Regions from separate parts of the Staphylococcus warneri genome, predicted to be linked through region 1. Evidence: predicted binding sites of a transcription regulator. Region 1 holds the regulator's gene; the other holds the start of a gene.
The links. Region 1 encodes NrdR, which represses ribonucleotide reductase genes. Its sites were predicted from a motif close to AACACNATATATNGTGTT; they were not measured.
Positions count from the first base shown of each region.

Region 1 (12,044 bases):
TATAAATGAAGTGACATATGCTACGTCATTACTAGCAGATGGTTATTATCATGTTCGTGTACCTGAAAGTAATGTCAAAGAGACTAAGGCTTTGTTTGTAACAACCAATGAGCTTGCTAGACGTCTACAAAAATTAAATAACAGACAAAAAATTCAATCTAATAGATTGAAAACGACATTGGAAAATATACCTAGTTCAGTGCTAATGATTGATAAGCATGGTGAAATTGTCGTGGCAAACTCGGCATACTATGAAGTATTTAGTCCGGATCAAAGTGTGGAAAATAAAAGTTATATTGGTTTTATAAATGATAAAATCGAAAAATTAATCATGGAAAGTTTTAGAACTGAGAAAGTGATTTATGAACAGATTGAAGTAGATATTAATAATGTTCACACAAAATATTTTGATGTATCATGTGTACCAATTCTTTCTAAATCAAAGAAAAAGCTACAAGGTATGGTTGTTGTATTACATGATATTACTAATTTGCAAAAGTTAGAAAATCTACGTCGAGAATTTGTAGCAAATGTATCTCATGAACTTAAAACACCAATTACTTCAATTAAAGGATTCGCTGAAACGTTAATTGAAGGTGCGAAAAATGATGAAGATTCGCTTAATATGTTCTTGAATATCATCTTGAAAGAATCAAACAGAATTGAATCACTTGTGATGGATTTACTAGATTTATCCCATATTGAACAACAAAATGAAATTACAACGAGTTATATGAATTTATCAGAATTAGCTTATACAACGATAGATAATTTACAAAATCAAGCTCAGAATAAAAATATAACAATTGAATCTAATATTGAACAGGACGTTATTTTCAAAGCAAATGAAAATAAAATTGCTCAAGTTATTACGAATTTATTGTCAAATGCTATCAATTATTCAACCAATGATAATAAAGTCATAGTAAGTGTGTATCGTGAAGGTAAAAAAGTAAACTTAGAAATTCAAGACTTCGGTATAGGGATTAGTGCTGAGGAACAGAAACATATTTTCGAAAGATTTTATCGAGTTGATAAAGCACGAAGTAGAGATTCTGGAGGTACTGGGTTAGGATTATCAATCACTAAGCACATTGTTGAAGCACATAATGGAAGAATTAGTGTAGTTAGTCGCTTAAATGAAGGTTCGACCTTTAAAGTGACGTTTATTGATGAAGATTAAAAATATTAAGAACCACACCCTATTGATTGAATTCATATAGGTATGTGGTTCTTATTTTAGTTATATGAATTGTGAGGCAATGGTACTTTATGTTTAATGACCATACATTGTTTATGCTAAAATATATTTAAATATGTGCTGGAGGTTTATAACGTGAATAAATTAGTATTAATTGATGGTAATAGTTTAAGTTTTAGAGCATTCTATGCTTTGCCATTACTTTCAAATAAGGCAGGCATACATACAAATGCAGTATATGGCTTTGCGATGTTACTAGAAAAAATTCTTAAAGAAGAACAACCTAATCACTTTTTAGTGGCGTTTGATGCAGGTAAAACAACTTTCAGACATTCTAAATATAGTGAATATAAAGGTGGCAGACAAAAGACACCACCTGAATTAAGTGAACAATTTCCATATATTCGTCAATTATTAGATGCATATCACATAAAAAGATATGAATTAGAGAATTATGAAGCAGATGATATAATTGGTACTTTGAGTAGAGAAGCGGACAAAGCTGGGTTTGAAACTATCATTATTACAGGTGATAGAGATTTAACGCAACTCGCTACGGATCATGTCACAATTTACTATACTAAAAAAGGTGTAACAGATGTTGATCATTATACACCTGAATTTATCGCAGAAAAATATAATGGATTAACACCAAATCAAATTATTGATATGAAAGGGTTAATGGGTGATACTTCTGATAATATACCAGGTGTAGCTGGCGTAGGTGAAAAAACAGCGATTAAATTACTAAATCAATTCAATACTGTAGAAGGTGTCTATGACAATATAGAAAGTGTTTCAGGTAAAAAGCTTAAAGAAAAGCTTGAAAATAGTAAAGATGATGCTTTAATGAGTAAAGATTTAGCTACTATTAATGTTGAAAGTCCAATCGAAGTTAAATTAGAAGATACTAAAATGGATGAGCACTTAGATGAAACTGAAAAAATTGAGCTCTTTAAAAAATTAGAGTTTAATCAGATATTAGCAGAAATAGATTCAGTAGAGGCAACACAAGAACAAAAAGATAAAACTTTTGAAGTTGAGTCGAATTTTGATCACATTAATTTTTCAGATTTAGATGAGGCAACCATTCATTTTGAACTAGAAGATAGTAATTATTTAAAAGACAATATATTAAAATTTGGACTTTATACTGGGGAACATCATGTTGTAATTAATGCAGATGAGATTAAGCAATTTTCAGATTTAGTCAATTGGTTAGAAAACCCCAATACAGCCAAAACTGTTTATGATGCTAAGAAAACTTATGTTGTTTCACATAGACTAGATATCGATATTCAAAACATCCAGTTTGATGTGATGTTGTCTAGTTATATCATCGATCCATCAAGAACGATTGACGATGTGAATTCAGTTGTTTCTTTATATGGACAACATTATGTGCAAGATAACGTGACTATTTATGGTAAGGGTAAAAAGCATCATGTACCAGAAGATGAGATCTTAAATAAGCATGTTGCATCAATAATTGAAGCGGTAAGTGAATCAAAAGCTGAAATGCAAAAACAGTTGAAAGAATATAACCAAGAATCATTATTAGCAGATTTAGAACTACCGTTAGCTGAAATATTAAGTGAGATGGAAGAGATTGGAATCTTTACTGATGTTAAAGATTTACAACAAATGGAGAAAGAGATACAAGAAAAGCTAGATGTTTTAATTAAAAATATTCACGAAGCTGCCGGTGAAGAATTTAACATCAATTCTCCAAAACAACTTGGCGTAGTGTTGTTTGAAACACTAGAATTACCTGTGATTAAAAAAACAAAAACGGGCTATTCTACTGCTGTCGATGTATTGGAACAGTTACAAGGCCAACACCCAATTATTGATTATATTCTAGAATATCGCCAATTATCAAAATTACAATCTACTTATGTAGAAGGATTACAAAAAGTGATTAGTGATGATCATCGTATTCACACACGTTTTAACCAAACATTAGCGCAAACTGGTCGCTTATCAAGTGTTGATCCAAATTTACAAAATATACCTATTCGTCTAGAAGAAGGTAGGAAAATTAGAAAAGCATTTAAGCCTACATCATCTGATAGTGTTATATTAAGTGCCGATTATTCTCAAATTGAATTACGGGTTTTAGCTCATATTACTCAAGATGAAAGTATGAAAGAAGCATTTATTAATGGGCATGACATTCATACTGCTACTGCAATGAAGGTTTTCGATGTGGAAGCGGATGAAGTTGATAGTTTAATGCGTAGACAAGCGAAAGCAGTTAACTTTGGAATTGTGTATGGCATTAGTGATTATGGGTTAAGCCAAAGTTTAGGAATTACACGTAAAAAGGCGAAAGCATTTATTGATGATTATTTAGATAGTTTTCCAGGAGTCAAACAGTATATGTCAGATATTGTGAAAGATGCTAAAGCACAAGGTTTTGTAGAAACATTATTACATCGTCGTAGATATATTCCAGATATTACTAGTCGTAATTTTAATTTAAGAAGTTTTGCAGAAAGAACGGCAATGAATACGCCAATTCAAGGTAGTGCGGCAGATATTATCAAATTAGCTATGGTGCAATTCAATAAGGAAGTACAACATACTGATTATCACGCGAAACTATTATTACAAGTTCACGATGAATTAATCTTTGAAGTTCCAAAAGATGAAGTAGCATCGTTTAGTAAGTTTGTAGAAGAAATTATGGAGTCTGCATTAAAATTAGATGTGCCACTAAAAGTTGACTCAAGTTACGGTGCGACGTGGTATGATGCAAAATAAAGGAAGGTTTGAATATGCCGGAATTACCAGAAGTAGAACATGTTAAAAGAGGAATTGAACCATTTGCCGTAAATACTACTATTAATAAAATAACTTTTTCTGAAAATGTAAAAAAAGGTAAAGAAGATGGACGAGAGACGATTATCAAAGGAATGACACTCGAAAGTTTTCGACGCTTAACAGAAGGCTATACAATTAACCAAATAGAGCGAAGAAGTAAATATATTGTATTTTATATTAATCGTGATGCAGAGCAACGTATTTTAATTAGTCATTTAGGTATGGCAGGTGGTTTCTTCGTTGTTAATCATTTAGAAGAGATTAATGTGCCTAATTATCGTAAACATTGGCAAGTTATTTTTGAATTAGATAATGGAAAAAAATTAATCTATTCAGATATTCGTCGCTTTGGGGAAATTAGAAATGTGAGTAGTTTTGATTCATATCCTTCATTTTTGAGCATAGCTCCGGAACCCTTTGACGAAGAAGCACTGCAACATTTTTTAGATTGTACGAATAAAAAGAATTATTCTAAAAAACCGATTAAACAAGTGATTTTAGATCATAAAGTTATATCTGGCTGTGGAAACATTTATGCATGTGAAGCGCTATTTAGAGCAGGTATTTTACCTAATAGACTAACACAAGAATTATCAAATCAAGAAAAAGAAATGGTGTTTTATCATGTTCGATCTGTATTAAATGAGGGTATTAAATACGGAGGAACTAGCATTTCCGATTATCGTCATGCTGATGGTAAAACAGGGGAAATGCAGTTACATCTGAATGTATATAAACAAAAATATTGCAAGGTATGTGGGCACTCAATTGAAACTCAAGTCATCGCATCTAGAAATAGTCACTATTGCCCGACTTGTCAGAAATAAAGGAAGCGTGAAAATATGTCAAAAGTAATAGGACTTACTGGTGGTATCGCATCAGGTAAATCAACTGTATCTGAATTGTTAACTGCATTTGGTTTTAAAGTAGTAGATGCTGATACAGCTGCAAGAGAAGCAGTTGCTAAAGGAACACCAGGTATAGAGAAAGTAAGAGAAGTTTTTGGCGATGAAGCTATTGATGAAAATGGTGAGATGGACAGAAAATATATGGGTGATTTAGTATTTAATTATCCAGGTGAACGTATTAAGTTAAATGAAATAGTCCATCCTATAGTTAGAGAAATAATGGAAGAAAAGAAGCAACAATTTTTAAAAGAAGGCCATAATGTTATTATGGATATTCCTCTTTTATATGAAAATGAATTGCAAGATACTGTTGATGAAGTATGGCTTGTTTACACATCAGAAAGTATTCAAATCGATCGTTTAATGGAAAGAAATGATTTAACTCAAGAGGAAGCAAAAGCAAGAGTATATAGCCAAATATCTATTGATAAGAAAAGTAGAATGGCAGATCATGTGATTGATAATCTTGGAGATAAACTAGAACTAAAGCAAAATTTAGAACGGTTGCTTAGTGAAAAAGGTTTTATCGAGAAATAATTCAAAAAGAGATTTTTATTAACCCTGAGACATTAATAAATGCCTTAGGGTTTTATTATGTGAATACTTACTTTAGAAATTTTCTGTTTTTTTAGTTTTGATAATCTTAAATTCATTGTTATTTAATAACTAATTCTTATTAAGTTTGATTAAAATTTGTATTTGTAAAGTTTTGGTAAACGCTTTCAAATGTAATTTATTATGTTATACTAATGCCATAAAGTATAACATATAAATTAATGGTCAAGGGGTGCTTTAAATGACAACGAATATAGCAATTAACGGTATGGGTAGAATAGGTAGAATGGTATTAAGAATTGCATTGAAAAATGAAAACTTAAGCGTAAAGGCAATTAATGCAAGTTACCCTCCAGAAACAATTGCACATCTTATCAATTATGATACAACTCATGGTAAGTACGATGAGAAGGTAGAAGCCATTGAAAATGGCATTCGTTATAAAAACCAAGATATCAAATTAGTTTCTGATAGAAATCCTGAAAACTTACCTTGGAAAGAACTTGATATAGATGTTGTCATCGAAGCAACTGGTAAATTCAATCATGGTGATAAAGCTATTGCACATATCAACGCAGGTGCAAAAAAAGTATTATTAACAGGTCCATCTAAAGGTGGCCATGTTCAAATGATTGTGAAAGGTGTCAATGATGATAAATTAGATGTTAATAAATTCGATATTTTCAGTAATGCATCATGTACAACTAACTGTATTGGCCCAGTTGCAAAAGTATTAAATGATGAATTTGGTATCGTGAACGGTCTGATGACTACAGTACACGCAATTACTAATGACCAAAAGAATATTGATAATCCGCATAAAGATTTGCGTAGAGCACGTTCATGTAATGAAAGTATTATTCCGACATCTACAGGCGCAGCTAAAGCATTAAAAGAAGTGCTACCTGAAGTAGAAGGTAAATTACATGGAATGGCATTAAGAGTACCAACTAAAAACGTTTCTCTTGTAGACTTAGTAGTAGATTTAGAACAAAATGTAACAGCTGATCAAATTAATGACGCTTTCAAAAATGCAAATTTAGATGGTGTATTGGATGTAGAAAGTGAACCACTTGTTTCAGTAGATTTTAATACAAATCCTAATTCTGCAGTAATTGATGCACAATCAACAATGGTTATGGGCGATAATAAAGTTAAAGTAATCGCTTGGTATGATAATGAATGGGGATATTCAAATAGAGTTGTTGAAGTAGCAGAGCAAATTGGTAAGTTGATAGAATCTCATAAAACAGTAGAAGCTGTGTAAAATTAATTTTTAAGAGACTGTCAGTCTAATCTTTAATATGAAGGTTAGATTGGCAGTTTTTTGTTCAAAATAAAATGTAGATGCCAAAGTTATCTAGAAATTAAATAGAAAAAAGTTGACTTTAACATCATTTTTGAAAATGTCACATTTTTTATTTAGGTTGTTATATTTAATGATATAAATTAGTTTACACTTTTAGACATATAATTTAAAAGGTGCTTTCTTTTGTAACGTGTGAATTTATAGTATAATTGAGCATAATCTAAATAGAAAAGGGTGACAATCATGAAATGCCCAAAATGTAATTCAACACATTCAAGAGTAGTAGATTCACGTCATGCAGAAGATGCGAACGCGATTCGTCGAAGAAGAGAATGTGAAAATTGTGGTACAAGGTTTACAACATTCGAACATATAGAAGTGAGTCCATTAATAGTAGTGAAAAAGGATGGAACTAGAGAACAATTTTTAAGAGAAAAAATCTTGAATGGATTAGTTAGATCATGTGAAAAACGTCCAGTGAGATATCAACAACTAGAGGATATAACTAATAAAGTGGAGTGGCAATTAAGAGATGAGGGGCATACTGAGATTTCATCTAGAGAAATTGGAGAACATGTAATGAACTTATTAATGCATGTAGATCAAGTTTCTTATGTTCGCTTTGCCTCTGTTTATAAAGAGTTTAAAGATATTGACCAACTGTTAGCTTCAATGCAAGGTATTCTGAATGATAATAAACGGAGTGATTTATAAATGGGGTTAAATTCCTTTGAATTAGGTTTAAGACCACAAGATAGTTTTGAAGTGATTCAAGATTTTTATTTAAATTCACAGCATCTTGAAATATTAAATCGACTGTTTACACCTTTAATTGGGCCTCAAGCAATTGGTTTATATCACTTTATGCATCAATTTTCAAATGATGTTGAGCAACCACTCACCCATTATGTCATTATGAATGAACTTAAAGAAAATTTAATCGACTTTAGAAATCAAATGGATTTATTAGAAGCCATTGGTTTGATGAAATCATTTGTAAAACATGATGAACAACAAACACATTTTATATATCAATTGATTCAACCTCCGTCACCATCTCAATTTTTCAATGATCCTATGTTATCTGTATTTTTATATAGTGAAGTTGATAAAAAAAGATATCAGGTTCTAAAGAAACATTTTGAACAAACTTTTAGAGATTTATCACAGTATCAGCAAACAACCAGAAAGTTTACAGATGTCTTTAAAGTACCCAATAGAATATTAGATATCGATACACAAAATATACCTAAAGCGAGTGAATATCAAGGATTGGATTTATCTAATGAATCTTTTGATTTTGATATGTTGAAACAGATGTTACATAACCATTTCATCTCAAATGAAATAGTGACAAAGGATGCTAAAAGTCTAATTGTTCAACTCGCAACTTTATATGGTTTAACGGCTGATGCGATGAAACATATTATATTGAATTCAATTACAAGTGCGCAGCAATTATCTTTTGAAGAGATGCGTAAACAGGCACGTTCTTATTATTTAATAGAACATGAAAATCAATTACCTAAGTTAGAATTGAATAAAAACATTAAACACAGTGACATTTCGACCCAAAATAATGAAATTCCTGATCCTGAAAATGACACGGAACAATGGCTTCAACTGTTAGAACAGACGAGTCCGATTGATATGTTAGCATCTTGGTCTGAATCAGAACCAACATTATCTCAAAAAAATATGATTGAAGAATTAATTCATAGAGAAAAAATGAACTTCGGTGTTATTAACATCTTATTACAATTTGTTATGCTTAAAGAAGATATGAAATTACCCAAATCTTATATTTTTGAAATTGCTTCAAATTGGAAAAAGAAAGGTATAACAACGGCTAAGCAAGCTTATGAATATGCCTTGAAAGTTAATCAACCTAAACCATCAAACGAGAATAAATCACAATCATATCAAGGCTATAATCGTAAAAGTAAATTGGTTTCTAGGGAGAAAACGCCTAAATGGTTAGAAGAAAGAGATAATCCAAACGCTACAGCACTTTCAAAAGATGAAAAAGACGATCAATTTGAAAAGGATAGACAAGCATTCTTAGAACAATTAAATAAAGATTGGGAGGAGGATTAGATGGAAAGCTTTAAGAATATTGTAGGTTCAAATAAAGATTTCGAAAAGAGAATTGCTAAAATACGTCAACAGGTTGTAAATGATCCTGATGTGAAGCAATTTTTAAATGAACACCAATCAGAACTAACCAATGCTATGATTGATGAAGACTTAAACGTCCTACAAGAATATAAAGACCAACAAAAGCACTATGATGGGCATAATTATAATGAGTGTCCTAACTTTGTTAAAGGTCATGTGCCAGAATTATATATTGAAAACGAACGCATTAAAATTCGCTATTTGCCATGTCCATGTAAAGTAAAATATGATGAAGAAAGACTTAATTCTCAATTGATTACATCACATCATATGCAGAGAGATACCTTAAATGCAAAAATTAAAGATATTTATACTACTGGACGAAATCGTTTGGATATTGCAATGCAAGTTAATGATATATGCAAAAAGTTAATTAATGGTGAAAATGTCAAAGGGCTTTATCTGTATGGACCTTTTGGTACTGGAAAGTCATTTATTTTAGGTGCTATAGCAAATCAACTTAAAGCTAAAAAAGTGCCATCTACAATAGTTTATCTTCCCGAATACATTCGTACACTAAAAGGTGGGTTTAAAGATGGTAGTTACGAAAGAAAACTACAAAGAATTAGAGAAGCCAACATATTAATGTTAGATGATATCGGTGCAGAAGAAGTAACGCCGTGGGTTAGAGATGAAGTTATTGGGCCTTTATTGCATTACAGAATGATTCATGAATTACCCACTTTCTTTACTTCAAATTTAAGTTATGATGAATTAGAACATCATTTATCAATGACACGTGAAGGCGCAGAAAAAACAAAAGCGGCTAGAATTATTGAACGCATTAAAACATTATCCACACCTTATTTCTTGAAAGGTGAAAACTTTAGAAACAATTGATATTTTCATAAAATGTTGTATAATAGAATCAAATCTAAATCGTTGAAACTGTTGAAGACATGATAATTTAATCACTGTTACACAGAAAGCCGTTGATTGATGAGAATACGGTTAATATATTAAATTATTACTACTTTAATGCATGGTATTTGTAATGAATACTCGGCTCAAGACCGTTATCTTATGTAGAGAAGTCGTTAAATAACTTATTTTTAAATGAGTAAGGTTTTAACGCTTAACTAGGGTGGTACCACGACAATCTCGTCCCTGATTCAGGGGCGGGATTTTTTTATTTTCTCTACACTTTTACATTGATTTTTATTCAATAAGTCAACGATATGATTTTTATAATTTAGGAGGTAATAGTATGGATCAAATTAATATTCAATTTCCAGATGGTAATTCAAAGGCATTTGATAAAGGCACTACTACTGAAGATATAGCGCAATCAATTAGTCCAGGGCTACGTAAAAAGGCAGTTGCAGGTAAATTTAATGGACAAATGGTAGATTTAACACGACCGTTAGAAGAAGATGGTGAAATTGAAATCGTTACACCAGGTAGTGATGAAGCATTAGAAGTATTGCGTCATTCAACTGCACATTTGATGGCTCAAGCATTAAAACGTTTATACGGGGATGTTAAATTTGGTGTAGGTCCTGTCATCGAAGGCGGTTTCTACTATGATTTTGATACTGAAGAAAAAATTTCATCAGATGACTTTGAAAAAATTGAAAAAACAATGAAAAAAATTGTTGATGAGAATCATAAAATCGAAAGAAAAGTAGTTACTAGGGATGAAGCTAAAGCATTCTTCAAAGATGATCCATACAAATTAGAATTAATTGATGCAATACCTGAAGATGAAAATGTGACATTATATTCTCAAGGGGAATTTACTGATTTATGTAGAGGGGTTCATGTACCATCTACGTCTAAAATAAAAGAATTTAAATTATTATCAACAGCTGGCGCGTACTGGCGTGGAGATAGTAATAATAAAATGCTACAACGTATTTACGGTACTGCGTTCTTTGATAAAAAAGATTTAAAAGCACATTTAGAAATGTTGGAAGAACGTAAGGAACGTGATCATCGTAAAATCGGTAAAGATTTAGAATTATTTGCTAATAGTCAACTTGTTGGTGCAGGTTTACCACTATGGTTACCTAATGGTGCTACAATTCGTCGTGAAATTGAACGTTATATTGTGGATAAAGAAGTAAGTATGGGATATGACCACGTATATACACCAGTTTTAGCAAATGTTGATTTATATAAAACTTCAGGACATTGGGATCACTATCAAGAGGATATGTTCCCCCCAATGAAATTAGATGAGACAGAGGAAATGGTATTACGTCCAATGAACTGTCCACACCATATGATGGTTTATAATAATAAACCACATTCTTATAGAGAATTACCTATTCGTATTGCCGAATTAGGTACTATGCACAGATACGAAGCTAGTGGGGCTGTATCAGGACTACAACGTGTAAGAGGTATGACTTTAAATGACTCACATATCTTTGTTAGACCAGATCAAATTAAAGAAGAATTCAAACGTGTAGTTAACATGATTCAAGATGTATATAAAGACTTTGGATTCGAAGACTACCGTTTCAGATTAAGTTATAGAGACCCAGAAGATAAAGAAAAGTATTTTGATGATGATGAAATGTGGAATAAGGCTGAGAACATGATTAAAGAAGCGGCTGATGAATTAGGATTATCATACGAAGAAGCTATTGGTGAAGCGGCATTTTATGGGCCTAAATTGGATGTTCAAGTTAAAACAGCTATGGGTAAAGAAGAAACATTATCTACAGCACAACTAGATTTCTTATTACCAGAACGTTTTGAACTGACATATATTGGTCAGGATGGAGAACACCATAGACCAGTAGTGATACACCGTGGAGTTGTATCTACAATGGAACGATTTGTTGCATTCTTAACTGAAGAAACTAAAGGTGCATTCCCAACTTGGTTAGCACCGAAACAAGTAGAAATTATTCCAGTTAATTTAGATTTACATTACGACTATGCAAAATCAATACAAGATGAATTGAAATCTCAAGGCGTACGTGTTGAAATCGATGACCGTAATGAAAAAATGGGTTATAAAATCCGTGAAGCTCAAATGCAAAAAATTCCATACCAAATCGTGGTAGGAGATAAAGAAGCAGAAAACAATGAAGTAAATGTTCGTAAGTATGGTTCA
Region 1 is NZ_LR134269.1:1,092,496-1,104,539, forward strand. Features, by position in the region: gene pnpS (two-component system histidine kinase PnpS) at 1-1,183, shown strand, start outside; gene polA (DNA polymerase I) at 1,337-3,967, shown strand; gene mutM (bifunctional DNA-formamidopyrimidine glycosylase/DNA-(apurinic or apyrimidinic site) lyase) at 3,982-4,854, shown strand; gene coaE (dephospho-CoA kinase) at 4,870-5,472, shown strand; gene gap (type I glyceraldehyde-3-phosphate dehydrogenase) at 5,732-6,757, shown strand; gene nrdR (transcriptional regulator NrdR) at 7,043-7,513, shown strand; gene EL082_RS05415 (replicative helicase loading/DNA remodeling protein DnaB) at 7,514-8,896, shown strand; gene dnaI (primosomal protein DnaI) at 8,897-9,817, shown strand; gene thrS (threonine--tRNA ligase) at 10,185-12,044, shown strand, end outside.

Region 2 (12,044 bases), 890 kb from region 1:
TTGTTTTACTGTGTGTGGTGCAAACATGTAGAAGTCTTTACCTTCTTTTGCTAGGTCAAAGAATTTAGAAGGCACGATTAATCCAGTTGAAATAGTTGATAAACGTAAATCTTCATCTGCATTTACTTTTTTAGTATCTAAAAACTCTTCAACATCATAGTGGAAAATATTTAAATATACAGCACCTGCACCAGGTCTTTGGCCTAATTGATCTGCATAACTAAATCCACCTTCGAGTGATTTAGCAACAGGTAGTACACCTTTAGCTACACCTTTAATACCTTTAATTGCTTCACCACGTGCACGTAATTTAGATAAATTAATTGCTACGCCGCCACCAATTTTACTTAATTGTTTCGCGGTTGAATCAATAAAGTTGATAGAATTTAAACTATCATCTACTTCTAATAAGAAGCATGAAACTAGTTCACCACGTCTTGCTCTTCCGGCATTTAAAAATGTCGGTGTTGCAGGTTGGTAACGTTGTTCTACCATGGCTGAAATAAATTGTTTCGCTTGATCTTTGTCGCCATTAGCTAAGTACATTGAAACGATGGCAACGTGTTGATTATAATCTTCTAAATATTGTTGTTTATCATTCGTTTTAAGTGCATAGTCTTTATAAAATTTACTTGCAGACATATAACTAGCAAATTGGAAGTTTATTGACTTGGCATATTCTGTGATTTCTACTAAGTCTGAATCACTATATTTTGCAAATACATTGAAGTAGAAGTTATTGTCTACAAGATAGTGTAAACGTTCAATTTCGCTATCGAAATAAATCGTTTTGTCGTGGATTTCTTCCAAATATACTTTGAGCGCTTCTTGGTCTTTTTCTAAATTGAAAAAACCATTATCTTTTCGTTTTGTAACTTCATTATTTAATTCAATGTGATTGTACTTCTTCTCGTCCATAGTTTTCATTAAAATTACCCACCTTGTTTTTAAATTCGATAACGTCTTTATTAGTGCCTTGCACTTCAAACTTCATTAACAACGGTACATTATAGTCTTCAGAAATAGAGCGCCCTGCTTTAGCAAAATTTTGACCCCAGTTTCTATTACCACTGGCAGCTACCGCTCTAAGATATGAATGATTTACATCTAGAAATGATTGTACTTGTTGTGGTACTTCACCAAAACCTATTGTTCCAGTAACTAAAATATATGGTTCATTAATAGGATCCGTACAATTATCTGATGTAATTTCCATTACATTTTCGATTTCAGCACGTTTAATAAATCTGCGTACATTACCTGAAAATGAGAAATATACTACTTTCATTGGATCGCCTTCTTTCACCAATCTTTAAACAATTAAAAAAGAAGTTCTCCCATCATAACAGGAAAGCTTCCTACAAAATATAGTGTTGTAGAATGAAATGAGTCACTAAAAGAAAAGTTTATAAAAACTATATGACCTTATCTTGATATTAGATTTTATTTTGAACCACAAGATATTGTGGTTGATTTGAAATGTAGATCTATATAGTATAAGTAAACATTTTGTGCGGAAACACCGTAAACGAGAGATTATTCTATTATTACTAGTGTCATTTTGCATTTAAATTAAGATTATTCCTTTTATTAGTATCTGCTGCAGACACAATATATTGTGTCTGTTTATCAATACCGATACTATATTCTGTGTTTCATTATACATAATACCTAAACTTATTTAAAGTTAAAGTTTTATGTCAAATGTTCGTCTTTTCTTCTAAACATGCACCACTACACCTTTAGTCTTACATCAATAAAAATAAAAAAATTTTTCAGTTAAAATTACTTGCTTTTTATAAAAAAATATACATTAAGCGTAAGCTCGTGATTCTAGCTCAACCCCGTCAAAATAAAGGATACAATCAATAGAAAATCAAAATTAAACTGCAATCGTTTTCAGTTATATACAATTATTTTAAATCTCACAAATGATTTGGAACTAGAGAATAACCTCGCTTAATAGAACATGTGTTCGTATTTTTATTATATATTTCCCCCTACGTTTTTTCAAGTCATTTATGCATATCAACATCATTTATGCTACTATAATAACGTTAAACTTTTATGAATGAGGCGATAGTATTGAATCCTAAAATCAAAGGTATAATTGCAATATTAATATCTGCGATAGGCTTTAGCTTTATGTCTGTCTTCTTCAGATTATCAGGCGATTTACCTGTATTTCAAAAGTCTCTAGCAAGAAATTTAGTTGCAATGTTCATACCGTTATTCTTCATATTTAAATATAAGCAACCTATGTTTGGTAAATTAAGTAGCCAACCATTACTTATCTCAAGGTCTACACTCGGGTTAATAGGTGTATTACTCAATATATATGCACTTGATCATATGGTATTGAGTGATGCTGATACATTAATGAAGTTAAACCCCTTCTGGACCATATTATTATGTTTTATCTTTTTACATGAAAAAGTACGGAAATATCAAATTTCAGCAATGATCGTTGCGATACTAGGTATGTTACTTATTGTAAAACCAGAATTTTCTTCTTCGTTTATACCAGCATTAATTGGGCTACTTTCAGGTATATTTGCTGCATCAGCATATACATGTGTCCGTGCTTTAAGTACTAGAGAAGCACCTTATACCATCGTATTTTATTTTTCATTATTCTCAGTAATTGTACTTATACCATTTTCAATCGTTACTTTTGAACCTATGAGCAAATTACAAGTTTTATATTTATTTGGCGCAGGTTTATCAGCGGCAGTGGGTCAAATTGGAATTACACTAGCCTATAGTTTCGCAGCAGCAAAAGATATTTCTATCTTTACTTATGCTTCTATTATATTTACAGCAATATTCGGCTTCATATTATTTGGCGAAACACCAGATTTATTATCAACAATCGGATATGTTGTCATTATTAGTGCAAGTTACTATATGTTTGAAAAAGCACGACGCGAGTCTAATACTCAACAAAATTAATCATATGATAAGGAGTGATTCATTTGGCACAAGGACGTCAAAATGATGAATTACAAGATATAACATTACTAGGTAACCAAAATAATACTTATAACTTCGATTACAGACCAGATGTTTTAGAAACATTTGATAATAAACATCAAGGTAGAGATTACTTTGTGAAGTTTAATTGTCCAGAGTTCACATCACTATGCCCTATTACAGGACAACCGGATTTCGCAACAATTTATATTTCATACATCCCTAACATTAAAATGGTTGAATCTAAATCATTAAAATTATATTTATTTAGCTTTAGAAACCATGGTGACTTTCATGAGGATTGTATGAATATCATTATGAATGATTTAATTGACTTAATGGATCCTCATTACATTGAAGTATGGGGTAAATTCACACCACGTGGCGGTATCTCCATTGATCCTTATACAAATTATGGCCGCCCAAATTCAAAATATGAAAAAATGGCGGAGCATAGAATGATGAATCATGATATGTATCCTGAAAATATAGACAATCGCTAATTTTACAGTGATTATCAATTATAAACTTTAGTACATTGAAAACATCTTACAAAGATAATTTCAAATTGTGCTAAAGTTTTTTATTTAATTTTCAAAAAACTCTTGCACTTTATTAAGTTAAAGCGTATTTTTATATGTATTAGTACTATAGTTCATTAAATTAATGAGTCTCAATTTTATATGAATATTTCATATAATTAATTCGAAGGAATTGACAGAATTTTCTTATTTATAATTTTTAGAATATTATTGCAACTTTTTAATTTCAATAGTACAATTTTTAAAAAACAATATAACGTTAGTGTTAAGGGAACAGAAAGGTTGGGATGATTATATGAAAGCAAATAATTCCCATGAACAGGCAGTTCAAGAAATTCCACAAACAGGATTTTTTGGACATCCTAGAGGTTTAGGTGTTTTATTCTTCGTAGAATTTTGGGAGAGGTTCAGTTATTATGGCATGCGTGCAATGTTGTTATTCTATATGTACTATTCCATTGCAAATCATGGATTAGGTATTGATAGAACAACGGCAATGTCAATCATGTCAGTATATGGAGCATTAATCTATATGTCATGTATTCCAGGTGGTTGGATTGCTGACAGAATTACAGGTACAAGAGGCGCCACTTTAATTGGTGCAGTGCTCATCATTATTGGACATATTTGTCTAAGTTTGCCGTTCGCAATGGTTGGATTGTTCGCATCAATGTTCTTTATTATTATTGGCTCTGGGATGATGAAACCAAACATTTCTAATATTGTTGGTAGATTATATACTAAAGATGATACACGTATGGATGCAGGTTTCGTTATTTTCTATATGTCAGTAAACTTTGGTGCATTAATTTCACCTATCATTCTGCAACAATTTTTAAATGTCAAAAACTTCCATGGCGGATTCTTAATTGCAGCTATTGGTATGGCATTAGGTTTAGTTTGGTACGTATTATTTAACCGTAAAAATTTAGGTCGTGTTGGTATGACACCAACAAACCCACTATCACCCGATGAAAAGAAAAAATACACTGCAATTGTTAGTGGTATTGTAGCCATTATTATCGTTGTACTTATCGTTACATACTTAACGAATACATTATCATTTAACTTAGTAAGTAATACTGTTTTAGTACTTGGTATCGTATTACCAGTTTCATACTTTACAATTATGATTAGAAGTAAAGATGTTACGGATGTAGAACGTTCAAGAGTTAAAGCCTTTATTCCATTATTTATTTTAGGTATGGTGTTCTGGGCTATTCAAGAACAAGGTTCAAATGTACTTAACATTTATGGTATTGAACATTCAGATATGAAATTAAATCTATTAGGATGGAAAACGAATTTCGGTGAAACAATTTTCCAATCTATCAACCCACTTTTCATCCTATTATTTGCACCTGTTGTTTCATTAATTTGGCAAAAATTAGGCAAACGTCAACCAAGTTTACCTATTAAATTCGTCATTGGTGCCGGTTTGGCTGGTATCTCTTATATCTTAATGGGATTAATCGGTAACATTTATGGAAGTGCTCATTTCTCAGTAAACTGGGTTATTCTTTCATACATCATTTGTGTTGTTGGTGAGTTATGTTTATCACCTACTGGTAATAGTGCTGCAGTTAAGTTAGCACCAAAAGCTTTTAACGCTCAAATGATGAGTTTATGGTTATTAACTAATGCATCAGCTCAAGCATTTAACGGTACATTAGTTAAATTAATCGATCCATTAGGTCAAACGAATTACTTTATATTCTTAGGTACTACAGTAATTGTCATTACATTAGTCATTTTAGCCTTCTCACCAAAAATTGTGAAAGCAATGAGAGGTATAAGATAATAGATGACAATGTAAGCGGTAAGTCGAAATAATTCGGCTTACTGCTTTTTTAGTTTATAATAAAAATCACTCTAAAATTTCATTGATTACCTATAAAAGTGGGTATTGAAATATATTAAACAAGAACTTAAGGAAAGTAGGTATAGACGATGACAAAAAAATATAATCATGGTGTGTTATTCTATCATGAACACAGTGGCTTAAAAGATATCTACCAAGGGCTAGGTGAAGTGACAAAGTCTCTAAGTTCTATGTGTAAACACTTTTCCATTCAATTAAGTGAAAATGAAGGGGATATCAAAGGCTATTGCCAATCTATTAAAAATGGACAATACGGAGACGATATAGACGTGTTATTCATATTAGGTGGCGATGGTACCGTTAATGAATTGATCAATGGCGTAATGGAGAATGACTTAGATTTACCTATTGGCATTATTCCAGGTGGCACATTCAATGACTTTACTAAAACATTAAACCTCAATCCAAATCATACATTAGCTAGTCAGCAATTATTATCTTCACATATACAAACATATGATGTAATGAAAATTAATGATATGTATGCACTTAATTTCGTGGGATTAGGCCTAATAGTACAAAATGCTGAAAATGTACAAGACGGTTCTAAAGACATCTTTGGTAAACTGAGCTATATTGGTTCCACTGTTAAAACATTAATGGACCCTAGCAAGTTTGATTTCACACTATCAATTGATGGCGAAGAAAAATCCGGTAATACATCTATGATACTTATCGCAAATGGTCCTAATATTGGTGGCAGTAGAATTCCTTTAACTGATTTATCTCCACAAGATGGTCAATTAAATACTTTTATCTTTGATGATCAAAGTTTCAGTATCCTAAATGATATCTTTAAAAAGCGTGACAGTATGAATTGGAATGAAATTACACAAGGCATTGATCACATCTCTGGTAAACAAATTAGGCTCACTACTGAACCTAACATGAAAATTGATATTGATGGTGAAATTGCTTTAGAGACACCTATAAATGTTGAAGTATTACCAAATGCCATCAAATTACTCACATTCCCTGATCAAAATAATAACCAATAATAACAATAAGCGAACTCGTAAAAACAGGAGCTCAACCACTCATCCATACGACAATTTTAGGATAAGGGCTAGCTCCTGTTTTTATTTATCATTTAGGAATAATGCTTCTACATCTTTCCAACCATTTACACGTTTATACTCATGATGATTCATATTATGAACAGCAGTATACATAATAGATTCACCTTCGAAAATAGCAAGTTGACGTGGATTGTCATCAATTAAATAGTCCGCATTAATAATATTTTTGCGACCACAAAAAACAAAATGTTGTGGATCTAAAAATGGAAAATGTTCTAACAACCATTCATACTTATCATGGAATGATGTTGGTACATCCATTGCAGCTGTTGCTATATAAACATCATAATGTTCATTTAACTTCTCTACAACTTCTTGTGCATTTGGCATAACCTTTAAATGTCTAAAGAACCCAGGCTCTCTAAGTATTTCAGTGACTAATCCGTCATGTTCTGGAATAACATGCTTTAATTTTTGTCCATTTAGCGATTCTACTGTGATTCCTAAATTAGCTCTTTCATTTACACCATCAATTATTGCGCCTAGTGTATCAGCGAGTACTTCATCCATATCTATAGCAATTTTCTTACGAGACATTAAATCTACTCCTCAAATGTAATGTATTTCTAAAGTATAGCAAAAGGACGATTCAGACAAAAGATTTAACTTACCTAATATATCACTTTAAAATTCAAAATGTTGTAATACGTCAATCATCTTATTATTTTGTTCTGGAAAGCCCACCGTAATCCTAACACCTGTAGGAAATGGTCGTGTAATACAACCTACTTTCAAGAGTGCCTCATACAGTTCTTTACTTTTATTTGTTTGTACAAATACAAAGTTAGTTTGGCTAGGTAAGAAATGTTTACTTTGAGGTATTTGATAAAACTTTGCACGTTCTTTAGCATTTTTTGCAGTAATCTCTTTTAAGTAGTCTTGATCTTCCAATGCAGCTACTGCAGCATATTCAGATAAACGTGTAACATTGAATGGTGGTCTAATAATATTCCATTTTTCAATAGCTTCATTAGTGGCAACCACATAACCTACGCGTAATCCTGCTAATCCATAAGCTTTTGAAAAAGTTCTTAGTAAAAATGCATTGTCAAATGTTTCTTGTAACTTTAACGTATCAGGGTAATCGTCTGCAGTAACAAATTCAAAGTACGCTTCATCAATGAGTACTGGTACGTGACTTGGTACACGTTCTAAAAATCCTTTAAGTTCATCATGATTAAAATAGGTACCAGTAGGATTATTAGGATTACATAACCACACTAGTGAAGTATCGTCATCAACTTCATTTAAAATACCTTCTAAATCAAATCCACCATTCTTTAATGGTACTTGAACAACATGAGCAGACTCTACAATAGCATTATGATAATACTGTCCAAACGTTGCTTCACTCGTTACGATTTTATCTCCTGGTGTTAATACTGCTCTTGAAATCATTAAGATAACTTCATCCAAGCCTGCACCAAATAAAATTCGAGATGCGTCCACACCTAAATGTTGACTAATCGCCTCTCTAAGTAATGGCGACCCTGTTTCAGGATAATAATATAATTCATCTAAATGATTCGTTATTGCTTCTTTAGCTTTAGGAGAAGGACCATATAAGTTTTCATTCGATGCTAATTTATATAACTCTTCTTCAATTCCATATGCTTCTTTGAGTGCTCTAGGTGATAGTCCTGGTTGATATGCAGATAATTGTTCGAGTTGTTTTTTCATAATAATCGTTGCCCCCTCAAATTGACAGAAATTTCAAAAACTTAATATTAATTATAAACACTTACTATTACATAAATCAATCCATCTTCAAATCAAATATGAAATGTAATAGTTAAAGTGGCTATCTAAAGATTCAAAAAAGCCTCAATGAGAATGAAACATTTCATTATGTTCCATGCGCATTGAGACTATGTCTAAGAAACTATTTTATTTCAACAGACCTTCTTTTTCTAAGTAATCTTTAGCTACTTGATAAGGGTCTTGTTTCTTTACTGTAACTTTATAATTCATTTCTTGCATTTCTTCATCTGAAATCTTGCCAGCTAGTTTATTGAGAGGTTTCTTCACTTCTGGATGATCCTTGATGAATTTTTCTTTAAACATTGGTGCACCTTGATAAGGTGGGAATACATGTTTATCATCTTTTAATACTACCATATCATATTGCTTTAATTCTGCATCTGTAGAATACGCATCAATTAAATTGATGTCCCCTTTTTCAACTGCTGTATAGCGGAGTTTAGGTTCCATGGTTTTCGCATTTGAAATATTTAGACCATAAGCCTTTTTAACTGCTTTAAAACCGTCTGGTCGATCATTGAATTCCAATGTAAACCCTGGTTTCAATTTATCTTCTACTTTAGACAAATCACCAATGGTTTTAATATGATTTTTCTTAGCAAAATCACGTTTAACTGCTAATGCATAAGTATTATTATATTTCATTGGTTTTAACATGGTCATATTATATTTTTTCTCTAAACTTTGTTTAGCTTGTTGATATACTTGAGGTTCTTGCTTAGATTTTAAATCTTCTTTTGTTAACTCTCCTAAAACCGTACCTGTGAATTCTAAATAACCATCGATATCGTCAGATTTGAGTGCATTAAATAAGAAGGCAGTCTTACCCATTCCATCTTTAACTTCAACAGTATCATCTGTATCTTGTTCAATTAAGATTTTATACATATTGGTAATGACAGATGGTTCTGAACCTAATTTACCTGCCAACGTAATTTTATCCCCTTTTTGGGCAAATAATGGAACGATAATAGCAATCATAATGATGATTACCATTGTTCCTAACACGATTAATAACTTTTTATATGATAATTTCTCCATAAATCTTAGTACAATATCAAATAATATTGCTAATAATGCTGCTGGAATTGCACCAATTAGAATTAATGACGCGTCATTACGATCAATCCCTAGTAAAATTAAATCCCCCAGTCCACCAGCACCAATTAATGCTGCTAAAGTTGCAGTACCTATAATGAGTACCATAGCAGTTCTAATACCTGCCATAATTACAGGCATGGCTATAGGTAATTCTACTTTAGTTAATCGACGTATGGGTTTCATACCAATACCTTTTGCCGCTTCGACTAGTGATGGATCTACCTCTTTTACACCTGTATATGTATTACGTAATATAGGTAAAAGTGCGTATACAACGAGTGCAATGATTGCTGGTAATCGTCCTATACCAAATAATGGGATCATTAATCCAAGTAATGCTAATGAGGGAATCGTTTGCAGTATTGCAGCAATATTCATGACAATTTCAGATATTTTCTTCGTTTTGGTTAATAAAATACCAAGTGGTACTGCAATGATTGTTGCTATTAATAAAGCAATAAATGATATCTGTATATGCTCTATAATCGTTGAGAGTAACTGTCCCTTACGTTCTGCTAGCGTTTGCCAAAATTCATGCATGGGTGTTATCCCCCTTTATGCCTGACAAATATTTAAATACATCTTCTCTTCTAATTAATGTCTTATGTTGTGATTGTTCATCAATCATTATGATAGCGTCATGATTGATAAATGTTTGATAAATATCATCTATATATCGCTCATTACTTATTTCTGGATAATTTTTCGTAGCTGCAACCTCATCTAATTGACGTTCAATATTTAAGTCTTTCAACATCACTCTAGATTCTGATTTCTGTATGTGATTACCCATAAATTGTTTCACAAAATCACTTTGAGGATGTTGTTGAAAACCTGATGGTGTATCAATTTGTTCGACATGTCCTTCATTCAATAAGCATATTCGATCTCCCAACTTCATTGCCTCTTGTATATCATGTGTCACAAATACGATGGTTTTTTTAATCTTTGTTTGTAAATCAATCAAATCATCTTGAAGTTTTTCTCTACTTATTGGATCTAATGCACTAAATGGTTCATCCATAATAATGACTGGTGGATCTGCTGCTAACGCACGCACTACCCCAACACGTTGTCGTTGTCCTCCAGATAGTTCTTCTGGCAACCTATTTTTATAAGTCTCAGGCTCCAATCCGACCATCTCTAATAATTCATCAACTCTTGCATCAATATCCTTATCTTTCCATTTCTTCATTTGTGGCACTTGCGCTATATTTTCTTTAATCGTCATATGTGGAAATAATGCGATTTGTTGTAGTACATACCCAATATCCCATCTCATTTCATAAACTGGATAATCACTGATTGGCTTATTATTAAAATAAATATATCCCTCACTTAGTGGAATTAATCGGTTTATCATTTTTAAAGTTGTCGTTTTCCCACAACCTGAAGGGCCTATTAATACGAAAAACTCTCCTTCTTTGATGTTGAAACTAACATCGTCTACTGCAACATGATTACCATACCGTTTCGTCACATTCTTAAATTCAATCACAACTTCACCTTCATTCACTCTAATCAAATAGACATTTTCATCTACTATACCCTGTTTTATGTTCTAATCACAAATCAAATTAAATAAATCTTTGGATTTTTTAATATTTGTTGCAAAGTGTACTTTCTAATTGCTAAATTGATGTCCTTTTTAAAATGAAAAACTCGATGTATGACACATTCATCATGTGACATACATCGAGTTGATATCTCAATTCATTTTATTAATGTTGCTCTTTAAATACTTGTCTTATATGACTGTATTCTTTCTAAGAATTGTGGGCAATAATGTTTTAATTTATAACTTCCCACACCATCAATATTTATCATGTCTTGTTTAGATTCTGGTTTCCGCTTAGCAAATTCTTCTAATGTGTAATCAGAAAAAATACTTACTGGTGCAATACCCAGTTTATCACTCAATTGTTTTCTCACTTTAACCAATTCGCTAAATAAGGCTCTGTCTACACCTTCTACTGTATTGATAAACACTTTTTCTTTTGATTTTTGTTTAAATGGCGTAGTAAATACTTTTGTATCATCATTTAATAATTTTTTCACTGACTTATCACATATAAGTATTTCATCATTTTCATTTAAAAAGCCTTTAAATCTTAACTCATCAATTAAATGACTTAATTCTGAAGTGGTATATGATTTCATAATGCCATGAGTAGTCAATTGGTCGTAATCATTATATTTAATGTAATCTGTTGTTTCACCGCGTAATACTTGAATAATGACGCTATAGCTTTCTTGTTGTCTCATACGTGCGACACAACTAATAATCATCTTAGCTTCTCTCGTCATATCGTAAGTTTTATTCTCTTGTATACAATTACTACACTGTTTACATTCTTCTAATTTTTCATTAGGTTCAAAATAATGGACTATCGTTGCTTCAAGACATTTTTTAGTTTTAGTATATTGGAGCATTTTAGTTAGTTTTTCGCCCATTTTTTCTTTATAATCATCGTCTGCTTGAGATACTGATATAAAATATTCATGAAGTCCTCTATCACGTTCACTGAATAATAAGATACATTCACTTTTCAAGCCATCACGACCTGCACGTCCAGCTTCTTGATAATATGATTCTAAATCACCCGGCATATTGTAATGTATAACAAATCTGACATTGGATTTATCTATTCCCATACCGAAGGCATTCGTCGCAATAACGACATTCACACGATCGTATAGAAAATC
Region 2 is NZ_LR134269.1:1,984,903-1,996,946, forward strand. Features, by position in the region: gene nrdE (class 1b ribonucleoside-diphosphate reductase subunit alpha) at 1-927, opposite strand, end outside; gene nrdI (class Ib ribonucleoside-diphosphate reductase assembly flavoprotein NrdI) at 890-1,288, opposite strand; gene EL082_RS09740 (DMT family transporter) at 2,086-2,952, shown strand; gene queF (preQ(1) synthase) at 2,976-3,476, shown strand; gene EL082_RS09750 (peptide MFS transporter) at 3,811-5,316, shown strand; gene EL082_RS09755 (diacylglycerol/lipid kinase family protein) at 5,466-6,395, shown strand; gene EL082_RS09760 (5' nucleotidase, NT5C type) at 6,477-7,013, opposite strand; gene hisC (histidinol-phosphate transaminase) at 7,101-8,156, opposite strand; gene EL082_RS09770 (ABC transporter permease/substrate-binding protein) at 8,364-9,878, opposite strand; gene EL082_RS09775 (ABC transporter ATP-binding protein) at 9,871-10,836, opposite strand; gene recQ (DNA helicase RecQ) at 11,073-12,044, opposite strand, start outside.
Region 2: the regulator NrdR is predicted to act here: its motif matches at 1,453-1,470, upstream of nrdI (class Ib ribonucleoside-diphosphate reductase assembly flavoprotein NrdI).